Regions from separate parts of the Arthrobacter sp. M71 S08 genome, predicted to be linked through region 2. Evidence: predicted binding sites of a transcription regulator. Region 2 holds the regulator's gene; the other holds the start of a gene.

Region 1 (5,301 bases), on a different contig from region 2:
CCACGTACTGGTCCCACAGCGCGGGGTCCTGCCCGAGGGAGCGTTCATTCAGGAAATCGTCGAGGCCCATCAGGGTCAGGTGCCAGCCTGCTGCCGACCGGGCGATGTCCTGGCCCTCCTGAATGGTGTTGGTGAGCGTGAGGAGGCTGCCGCCGTCGTCGTCCTCGATTTCCCAGCGCAGGACTTCCTCATCCCAGGTGTAGGCGAGCAACCGCGGCTTTTCCGCCTCCAGGACAGTGCCCTCCATGGCCTTCTGCCCGGGGAATTTGAAGGTGACCACGGCACCCGGCCGCGGCAGGATATCCAACTGGCACGGGAACCAGTACTTGAGTTTCTCGGGGTCGGTGAGGTGCTTCCACAACACCCTGGCGGGTGCGTTGAAGCGCATCTCGAACCAGAGGGCGGGTTCTCCATCGGCAAGCGTCTTGGTAACCATCGGTTCGGAGTTCACCTAAGCAATCGTAGACCGGCAAGGGCAACACTGGTTCACTAGGAACATGAGAGCGATCTGGAAAGGCGCAGTAGCGTTTGGGCTGGTCAACGTCCCTGTGAAGGTTTACAGCGCCACGGAGGACCACGACATCAGTCTCCATCAGGTCCATGACAAGGACGGCGGCCGAATCCGCTACCAGCGCCGATGCGAAATCTGCGGGGAAATCGTTGAGTACAAGAACATCGACAAGGCGTACGACGACGGCGAGCGCACCGTCGTTCTCACCAGCGAGGACCTCGCGTCGCTCCCCGTGGAAAAGAGCCGCGAGATCGAAGTGGTCGAGTTCGTCCCCAGCGACCAGATCGATCCGATCATGTTCGACCGGGCCTACTACCTTGAGCCTGATTCGAAATCGACCAAGGCCTACGTGCTGCTGCGGCGAACGCTGGAAGAAACTGACCGGACGGCGATCGTACAGTTTTCGCTGCGGCAGAAGTCACGGCTTGCGGCGTTGCGCGTGCGCGGTGACGTACTGATGATTCAGACGCTCCTGTGGCAGGACGAGGTACGCGAGGCCACCTTCCCGTCCCTGGACGAGAAGGTACGTATCTCGTCCAAGGAGAAGGAAATGTCCGCAGCCCTGGTCGAGTCATTCTCCTCCGACTTCGATCCCGAGAATTTCAAGGACGACTACCAGGAGCAGCTGCGCACCCTGATCGAGGCCAAGCTCGAAAAGGGCGAAGCGCTCGATACCGAGGAGACGTTCGGGGAGACCGGCGACGAAGAAGGCGGCAACGTCCTCGACCTCATGGAAGCGCTCCGCCGCAGCGTCGAGAAGAACCGCGAAAAGAAGACTGCGGCCGGTACAAAGAAAACGTCGAAAGCAACATCGAAGAAAGGCGCGTGATGGGATTCATCCGGAATGACCTGGGGCAGCAGACAATCGTTCGCCCACCCAACGCTCCCATTGTTGGCTGGGCGCTCCTGGGCGTGGCATCCATGATGGCGCTTGAGGAAAAGAATCGGCAGGCGCTCTCGGCAGCGAGCAAGGCATGCCTGATGCTCTGGGCGGCGCTGGAGGTGACGCAGGGAGAGAGCGGCTTCCGCCGGGCCATGGGCAGTGTGACTCTGGGCTGGCTGGCCCGGGGCCGTTAGTCAGGACGCCTGGCCTGCAACCCTGGGGTCTTCGGGCGCTTTTTCCCGTTCCTGCTCCAGGAGTTTCCGGTCGCGTACCAGCCGGAGCGCTGTGACCAGCAGGATGCCGCCGATGACGTTGAACACCACGGTGTAACTGAACCAGCCCAGCCAGTCCAGGTAGCTGATGTCGGCGCCGGTCTGAATGGCGCCGAAGATCAGCAGCGAGTCGAGGATCGAGTGGAAGAGCTGCAATCCTGACAGCAGGAAGCCTCCGACGACGGCGGCGGCCAATTTGCCGCTCATCGCCTCGGTTCCGTGTTGCATCCGCGTCATGAGCGTGATGGTGCTGCCGCCAAGCACGGCCAGGCACACGGTTTGCCAGCTGAACCCGGCACCGACGTAGTGTTCGGCTGCAGTGATGACGGTCGGGGTCCACTGCGGGAAGGCGGTCATCACCAACGCCATGAACAGCCAGCCGCCCGCCAGGTTGGCGAGCAATGTGCCACCCCACAGTTTGCCGAGCTGACCGATGGTGGCCTGCTTGGCGGTGACGGCAGCAATCGGGACGAGAAAACCCTCCGTGAAGAGTTCGCTTTTCGCGAGCAGCAGCGCTATCAGACCGGCGCTGAATGCAACTCCGGCCAGAAGATGACTATCCGTCTGATGGAGTACCGCCAGGTAGGCCATGACGCCGATGCCGATTTCGAAACCGCCGAACAGGCCCGTGATGAGGACATCGGGGAACGTTCGGTGCAGGCGCTGGGCGCCTTCGTCGACGGTTCGGTCAAACGACTCCTCGATCTCATCCTCGACCGGGCCAGGGGTGTTGCCGAGTTCCCGCCGTCGGGCGTCGGGGTCGTTCTGGGGATTCGTCAAGCGCCTCGCCTATCTCCATTGAAGTGTTCGCGACCGATGCTACGGCGCAGGGTAGGGCGCCGATTTCAACGACTTCGCTAGGTGGACCGCGTTTGCGGTCATGGCGGAGATGGTGGAGGCAACCGGGTCGGGCACCTGGTCGAGGTCCTTGAAATCCACGGTCTGCATCGCCTCTCCCACCCAGTACACGCCGCCCTGTGCAGGAACCGTGAAGCCAATGTCGTTCAGGCCCTGATGCATCTCCGCGGTGACGTGGTGGGCGCCGTCCTCATTTCCGACGACGGCGGTGAGCGCCACCCTGTTGTACATAATGGGCCTGCCCTCATCATCGGTGGAAGATAGATCCGCGTCCAGCCGCTCGAAAACGCGCTGCCCGAGGCTGCTCATGTGTCCCACCCAGATCGGAGCAGCGAGAAGGAAGATGTCCGCGTCCAGGATCTGCTGGCGGAGCTGCGGCCATTCGTCCCCCTCGCCCATGTCGATTTCCACGCCGGGAGCCACATTGTGGTCAACAACCCGGGCCGACGACGTCGTTACTCCCTGCTCCTCCAGCTTGCCCAGGATGCGGCCGGCCATGAGGTCGGAGCTTGAGTCCGCCGGTGACGGGGTGAGCGTGCAAATCAGTGCGAATGCCTTCAGGTTTTCCATGGGGTTCCTTTCACTCTCTACACGCTCTTCGTCGCGGTTCCCACCACGGACGGGACGTCTTACTGGCGGTACCCCTCCACCTGGTCGATCGGCCGGGCCTCTGCCTCCTGCGGACTCTCACCAGCGTCCTGCTTCGCCCGCCTTTGGCGGAGCAGATCCCAGCACTGGTCGAGTTCCTCCTCAACCCGCCGCAGGCGGGCCCGCCGGTCACCGGCGGAGTCACTCTCATCGGGGGAGGAATCCCGCAGTCCATGCTCCTCATCGACAAGCGCCTGAATCCGCGCCAATATGTCCTGATCATTCATGACAAACTCCTTCGCTGGCTTCGAGCAGTGCTCGTCCCCCGTTGGGATGTCACGAGACAGGCCGGGCTTGTCAGGCTACTTAGTGTCCGCCCGAATATCCACCGATTTGAGCGTTTGCGTGATCAGTCCACCGATGCCCTAAACTGACTGGGAACTATTTGCCTGTGTAGCTCAGTCTGGTAGAGCATCCGCTTCACACGCGGAAGGCCCGGGGATCGAGGCCCCGCGCAGGCACTGTTCGTAGCCCGTCCCGCACCCGCGGGGCGGGTTTTTTCGTAGGTCCATGTTCGTCATGAGCGAACAAAATCAGTTAGCACTCCGTATGGTCGAGTGCTAATCTACCTACAGGTTGAGCGTACAAGACTCAACCCTAAGCAGACTAGATATCCTCAAGGAGTGACCCATCATGGCTATGAAATTCGACCCATTTCGCGAACTGGACCGCGTGGCCGGCGCACTTCTGGATACCCGCCAGGGACTGCGCCTGATGCCGATTGACCTCTACCGCGAGGGCGACCACTACATCCTGAACGCTGACCTCCCCGGCATTGATCCGGGCTCCGTCGATATCGACGTGGACGGCCAGCTGCTCACCATCCGTGCCGAGCGCACCCTGCGCAATGCGGAAGGAGTCAAGTGGCTCACCCGTGAACGCGAGAGCGGATCCTTCCTTCGGCAGCTGAACCTTGGGCAGGGTGTCGACATCGATGCCATCTCCGCGCGGTATGAGAGCGGTGTCCTCAGCGTCACCATCCCGGTCAGCGAGCGTGCGAAGCCCCGCAAGATCGAGGTGGTTTCCGGCGAGGATGCCCGGCCGGTAAAGGGCGACAAGGCTGTGGAAGCCTAGTCTCGTCCTACGAACCACGACAAAAATGAACGACGACGACGGGCTGTGACCCGTCGTCGTCGTTCATTTTCTCCGGAAGGTTACCGGCCCCGAACCGTGCGGTGCTTGTCCCGCAGCGCAAGCGCCAGAGCAATCATGGCGATGGCGAGGACCAGGTGCAGGATGTTGTCCGCAGCGTTCACGGGGACGAAGTTGGCTGCTGAATCATGCGGGACGATGAGCCCGTAGATGAACAGAACGGCGTAGATGACCCCTCCCCAGAGGAGGAAGTTGTATGCGCCGGTGGCCGACTTCGCCATCGCCACACCAGCTACCCCGAACAGGAGGTGGACGATGTTGTGCAGGACGGAAACCTGGAAGATTCCAAGCAGGAGGGCCTCTGACTCAGCTCCCGCAATGGCGAGCTGATCATAATTGCCGGTGATGCCTGGAATGAAGCCAAGGATACCGACCAGCAGGAAGACTACTCCGACTGCGAGCGCGGCTTTCTGGATGTTGCTTCGGGTTGTGACTCCCGAGCCAGATGAATGTGTGGATGCCATTGCTATATCCCCTCTGATTTGCCGGCGTGGCGGGGCGTCGGCGTTTGTTCTTGCGAGTTGATGAACAGCATTTCCCGCCACTGGTAATGCCAGACTGACACACTGGGGGTGAAATAGAAAGCAAGCTTAGTTAACTTTTCGATAACCCTTTTGTCCGATTGTCGACCCTTGCGATGCCTGCCGGGGCTTGGGGAGGATGGTGCATGACCTTCTCACCAAAGACAGCAATAGTGACGGGATCCAACTCGGGTATCGGACGGGCTACTGCAGTGGCTCTCGCCGAGGCCGGAATGGACGTCGGCATCACATGGCATTCCGGGGAAGAGGGGGCAAAGCAAACCGCGCGGGAAGTGGAGCAGCACGGACGACGGGCGGTGATTGCGCACCTGGACACCTCTGACGCCGCCGCGGGGGCAGCCGTGGTTGACCACCTCGCCGAACAGCTCGGCGGGCTTGACGTCTTCGTCAACAACGCAGGCATGAACAAGCCGATGCCCTTCCTGGAAACAGACT
Region 2 (5,301 bases):
CCCGGCGGCATTCTGCGCCTCGCCACCGACTGGTCGGACTACGCGGCGCAAATGCGCGAGGCCGCCAACGACTCACCGCTGTTCGAGAACCTGCACGAGGGCGAACGCGCCGGCGCGGACAACCCCCTGACCCAGGTGTGGGCCAGCGGCGTCGAGCACGAGGTCGGCGGAACGCCCCGCCGTGAAGGACGCGAGCCCGCCGGCACAGCCTCGGCCCGCGAAGGCGAGGACACGATCGGAGGGTGGGCCCCGCGGTTCGAGGGCCGCATCCTCACGAGCTTCGAGAACAAGGCCCACGACGCCGGCCGCATGATCTTCGACCTGGCGTACCGGCGGGTCTCCTAGCCGCTGCCCTCAGGCGCGGACATCGTGAAGGTGATGGACGACGTCGTGCAGTCCGTACTGCGCAAGGGTTGCGACAGTGAATGACGACCCGTTGCTTCGACGCCCTCCACGGTCCCAGTCCGTCACCGAATCCAGCAGCGCGGTGTAGGCCTCGCCGGCGTCCGCAAGCTCGCGCTCAACCCTGGTCGGATCCTCGGCGGCGTAGTTCTTCTCCTGCGCCGTGCGGTCCTGGTCCCAGTTCTGGAAGAGCGGGTCCTCCTGCGCCAACATCAGCTCAGTGCGTTCAATGAACAGCACATAGACGTCCCGGACGTGGGCAGCGTATTCAAGCGCTGACCAGGTGCTCTCGTCGGGGCGCACGCGCACGTCGGGCCTTTGGAGGACAGTTCGCCACTGGGTCAGATCCGCCCTGTGCTGATCCGCGATGCGATCGGGCGGGTAGTCCGCCGGGTTGAATCCGCATTCGGTGCAGGGGCGCTCCAAGACCCAAGTCCAGTCCTTGGTATCCGGTTCAATTGCCATGATCGAAGCGTAGCCGGGGCCGGGTGGTGAGGCGACCTAAGCTCACTCAGTCAAATGACGACGACGGCACGTCCCGCTCCCCCGCAGCTATCGCGTCAACGATTCGGCGGGCTACGGCATCCGGGTCCTTGCCCTGCGGCAGGCGGGGTGCCAACCCGTCGATGGGACGGTTGGCCAGCCCGGTTTCGGTGTGCGGCGGCCGAACATCTAGGACGCGCACCCCGCGACGGCGCAACTCAAGCGCGGCAGCCTTGCCGAACGCGCTCAGAGCCGCCTTGCTCGCAGAGTACGCGGCCATGCCCCCGGTGGGACTCTCAGCGACGACAGCGCTGATCTGCGCCACCACAGATCCCTTGCCCAGCCGTGGGACGACCGCTCGAAGGAGCCGGGCGTAGCCCACGAAGTTGGTGAGCAGCAACTCGTCCAGGGTGTCATCGTCAAGCTCGGTGAGGGAACCGAAGGCCACGACGCCCGCAGCATAAACCATGCCGTCCAGAGTCTCGTCATTCAACGTATCGGCGATGCTGGCGGGCCCGCCGGGCAGCGTCAGGTCTGCGGCAACGGAACCTGCACCCAGCCGATCGGCGACTGCGCGGAGTTTCGCCTCATCGCGTCCGCTGAGGACCAGCCGCGCTCCCCTTGCTCCCAGTTCTGCCGCTATGCGCGAACCGAGCTGGCCCGTTGCTCCTACTACCAGGAACTGTTTGCCACGGATGTCTGCGCCGTTGATCTCGCTCATGGGCTGAGCCTGGCAACCGGCGCTGATGCTTCCCTCACGGGGTCTGCGGGCCTACGCTTGCCCGCGCCGGCGGCCCTGCGCCCGTTCTTTCAGCTGCCGGAGTTCCTGCTCGGCTGCCTCACGTGCTTCGAGCTCGCCGAACGCCTGTTCGAGCTTCCCGGAGGACGGGTCGGACCAGGTGAGTTCCTCCTGGGCGGCCTGCAGATGCCTCAAACGCCTGGCTTCCCGTTCCGCCTCGCGCGCGGCGCGCGCGGTTTCCACGCTGCTTCCCGCTGAAGCGGACACCGCGCCCTGAACGTCCAGCGCCGCCTGGGTGGCGCCGTGCTGCGCCTTGAGGGATTCGTAACGGACTGCGTTTTCCTGCAATGAAGTTTCAAGCCGGTACAGGTCCGCTTCGAGGGCGTGGAACTGCTGATCGACGCCGTCGCGCTGGCGGGTCAGCGTCTCAAGTCTCTTCTGCACTTCCAGTGCCCGGCGAAGCGCAGCCCGGGCGGCGTCGTCGTTGTTGTTCGCAACAGCGCGTTCCGCCTCGCGGTTGCAGGCGTCGAGGTCTGCCGCCGCCTGCCGGGCGAGGCTGTCGACCCGGTGCCGCACGGCGGCGAGGTCGGCAACACTGCGGCGGGCGCGGTCGAGGTTTTCCTCCTGTTGCCGCTGGGACTGGCCGAGCGCGGCAATGGGATCAACCGGTTCAGCGGCGTTGCGGCGCGAGGAAAGGATGCGTGAGATGCGGCGACGTACAGACACTGGTGCTAGGCCCGCCGCGTGCCGGTGCCGTAGGCGGCGTTCCAGGTCCTCAGAGCACCGATTTCCGTGGTGAGGCGTGAGGTGGCGCGCTCAAGCTGCCTGCTGCCGGAGACCTGATGAACCTCGAGAAGGGCTCGACGCAGCTGAGCTGACAGTTCGCAGAGGGAGTTGACCTGCTCGCCGATACCGCGGGCAAGGTCTTCGCGGAGCGCCCTGTTCGGTTCCCGTTCGGCAAGGGCAAGGCGTTCGCCGAGTACGGTTTCGGCCCGGGTGAGGTCCTCCGCGGTTGCGGCCAGGTCTCCCGTGGGAGAACCCTGTGCGATAGCCGCCGCAACGGAGCGACGGGTGGCATCCGTGGAGCGCTCGAGTTGGAGCCGGAGCCTTGCGAGCTCCCGTGCCGATGCATCCGAGGAGAAGGACCGCAGACGGCTGGACCCGCGCTCGATCCGGCGGCGGAGGACTCCCGAACGGCGGACGCGGCGCACGATCAACCAGGTACCGGTTGCCGCGCCGATGGCTAGAACACCCAGAACCGCTCCACCAAAGAGGAGGAGCTGAAGAACACCCTCCAGCAGGACTTCCGCGGCGTCAGCGAACTCTGATTCAGGCATGTATATAAGTGTGCCGTGGAATTGAAGGTTGCGCTACGTCGGCGGGACTCAACGGGAAGGATCCCCGCGCCAGATCATGAGTGCCTGGCTGCGCGGGCGGGGACGCTGGCCCCTGGCGAGGGTGACGACGTCGCCCGCGAGACCGGCAGCGAAGACACGGCTGGTCTCCGGCTTCCGGCGCTGCGCCAGCTCTTCCGTGAGTTCGCTGACCCTGTGCTGGAGCGCCATGACCTGATTCTCCAGTTCCAGGATGCGCCGGATCCCCTCCAGAGAGACGCCCTCGTGGGACAGTCGCTGAACTTCGCGCAGGACATTGACATCCCGTTGGGAATACCGGCGGGCCCGCCCGGGCGCCCTGCTGGGGGTGACGAGACCCAGCCGGTCGTACTGACGCAGCGTCTGGGGATGCATGTCTGCGAGCTCCGCCGCCACGGAAATCACATAGATCGGCATATTGATATCAACAGACATGGTGTCGCTCCCCTCTGCTGTCTAGATTCCCTACACCCTAAAGCCGCGCCTTTTCGGCGAGATTGTTGCGCGGGTCGGCATCCTTCGTGGCGCTGGCGAATGCCTCGACGGCGGCCGCCGCGTCCTTGTTCAGATTCTGCGGAACGACGACGTCGATGGTCACCAGCAGATCGCCTGTGCCCTTCGAAGTCTTCACTCCGCGGCCCTTGACCCGAAGGGTCCTGCCGGACGGAGTACCCGCCGGCACTTTCACCTTGACGGTCTCACCGTCCAGGGTGGGCACCTCCACCTGCGCACCGAGCGTAGCCTCGGGGAAGGTGACAGGTACGTGCACCCGGATGTTGTCGCCGTCGCGCTGGAAGAACGGATGCGGCTTCACATTCACCGTGACCATGAGGTCACCGTTTCCTGACGGCCCCGACTGGCCCTTTCCGCGTACACGGACCTTCTGTCCGTCACGGATACCGGGAGGAATACGAACGTCGATCACCTCGCCGGACGGTTCACGCAGACCGATCGTGGTGCCGCGGATGGACCCGGCGAAGGAGATGCTGGTGCTCGCCGTCCGGTCTGCGCCCTTGCGTGGCGGTGCCTGATACCCAGGGAATCCACCGCCCCCGGGAAATCCCCCACCGGAAGAGTAGCCACCGCCTCCCCCGAACAGATCGGCGAACTCCGGAGGCAGGTTGCTGCCGCCACCGAAACCTCCGCGCTGGCGGCCCGCGGTCTGACCGAAGAGGTTCCCGAACATGTCGTCAAAGCCGGCGCCGCCGCCTGCCCCGCCCGGACCGCCGGCGGTGAAACGCGCTCCGCTGCCCATGGCGCGGATCGCGTCGTACTGCTGACGTTGCTCGGGATCGGACAGCACCGAGTACGCCTCGGAGATGTCCTTGAACATCCTGTCCGAGCCGCCGGTGCTCTGGTTCTGGTCGGGGTGATGCTTGCGCGCGAGCTTCCGGTAGGCCTTCTTTATGTCGGCGTCGGAGGCGTCCTTGGGCACGCCAAGGATCTTGTAGAAGTCCTTGTCGACCCAATCCTGACTAGCCATCTGACCCCTCCTCTCTCTAAATCTTTAACTTGTCCTGTTCGTGGAAGCCTTGCGTCCTTCCCCTCCGCTAAAGGGGGTTTAATATTCCGAAGCGAGCTTTGCGAGTCTCGGAAGTTCGTTGCCCCGGAGGGGAAGGACGCGCCCAGCTACTCAGGAACCGCTACGATCACCTGGGCTGCGCGCAGGACGCGGTCGCCCTTCTTGTATCCGGCGCGGAGGATCTGGCTGACGCTGTCGAACTGGACGTCCGGGCTCGGCTGCTGAATGAGCGCTTCGTGAATGTTCGGGTCGAACTCCACGCCGGTCTCATCGATGCGGGAGAGGCCGTAGGTCTTCAACGCGTTCTCCAGCTTGGTGGAGATAGCGGCGAAGGGCCCGTCCGCAAGGTCGCCGTGCTGGCGGGCGGCGTCTATGTCGTCGAGCACCGGCATGAGCGAGTTCAGTACCCCGATCACTGCCATGTCCCGTGCGACGTCGCGGTCCCGCTCCACCCGCTTCCGGTAATTGACGTACTCGGCCTGAAGCCGGAGCAGGTCATTCCGAAGCTCGGCCTCGACGTTGGTGGACGCTGGAGGAATCTCTTCCCCGCCACCAGCCTCATTGAGGATCGCTTCCGCCTGGGCCAACGCATCAACACCGGCGTCCGCTCCGTCCGGGTGCGCAGAGTCCGACGCATCCTGTGCGGTTCCGGCGCCGGGCTCCTGGCCGGCACCCGCGAAGGGGGCCGAACCAGGGGTACCCGTGCCGTCTGTTTCGGCTGTGCCTTGCTGCCCACGGATCTCCCCAGTCTCCGGGTCGATCTTCCGGTTATCCCGGAAGCT

What was found. Region 2 encodes HspR, which represses chaperone genes until heat shock. Its sites were predicted from a motif close to AAGTTGAGTCNNNNNGACTCAACTT; they were not measured.
Region 1: the regulator HspR is predicted to act here: its motif matches at 3,746-3,770, upstream of AC5RTB_RS10250 (Hsp20/alpha crystallin family protein).

The regions. Positions count from the first base shown of each region.
Region 1 is NZ_JBNHEY010000004.1:127,242-132,542, reverse strand. Features, by position in the region: gene AC5RTB_RS10285 (SRPBCC family protein) at 1-451, opposite strand, end outside; gene ku (non-homologous end joining protein Ku) at 498-1,340, shown strand; gene AC5RTB_RS10275 (hypothetical protein) at 1,337-1,588, shown strand; gene AC5RTB_RS10270 (formate/nitrite transporter family protein) at 1,589-2,446, opposite strand; gene AC5RTB_RS10265 (flavodoxin family protein) at 2,486-3,094, opposite strand; gene AC5RTB_RS10260 (DUF2630 family protein) at 3,154-3,399, opposite strand; tRNA gene AC5RTB_RS10255 (tRNA-Val) at 3,560-3,633, shown strand; gene AC5RTB_RS10250 (Hsp20/alpha crystallin family protein) at 3,806-4,246, shown strand; gene AC5RTB_RS10245 (DUF4383 domain-containing protein) at 4,327-4,788, opposite strand; gene AC5RTB_RS10240 (SDR family oxidoreductase) at 4,992-5,301, shown strand, end outside.
Region 2 is NZ_JBNHEY010000002.1:207,544-212,844, reverse strand. Features, by position in the region: gene trmB (tRNA (guanosine(46)-N7)-methyltransferase TrmB) at 1-345, shown strand, start outside; gene AC5RTB_RS04880 (DinB family protein) at 355-867, opposite strand; gene AC5RTB_RS04875 (SDR family NAD(P)-dependent oxidoreductase) at 914-1,606, opposite strand; gene AC5RTB_RS04870 (PspA/IM30 family protein) at 1,658-2,350, opposite strand; gene AC5RTB_RS04865 (hypothetical protein) at 2,356-2,961, opposite strand; gene AC5RTB_RS04860 (heat shock protein transcriptional repressor HspR) at 3,010-3,432, opposite strand; gene AC5RTB_RS04855 (DnaJ C-terminal domain-containing protein) at 3,470-4,480, opposite strand; gene AC5RTB_RS04850 (nucleotide exchange factor GrpE) at 4,627-5,301, opposite strand, start outside.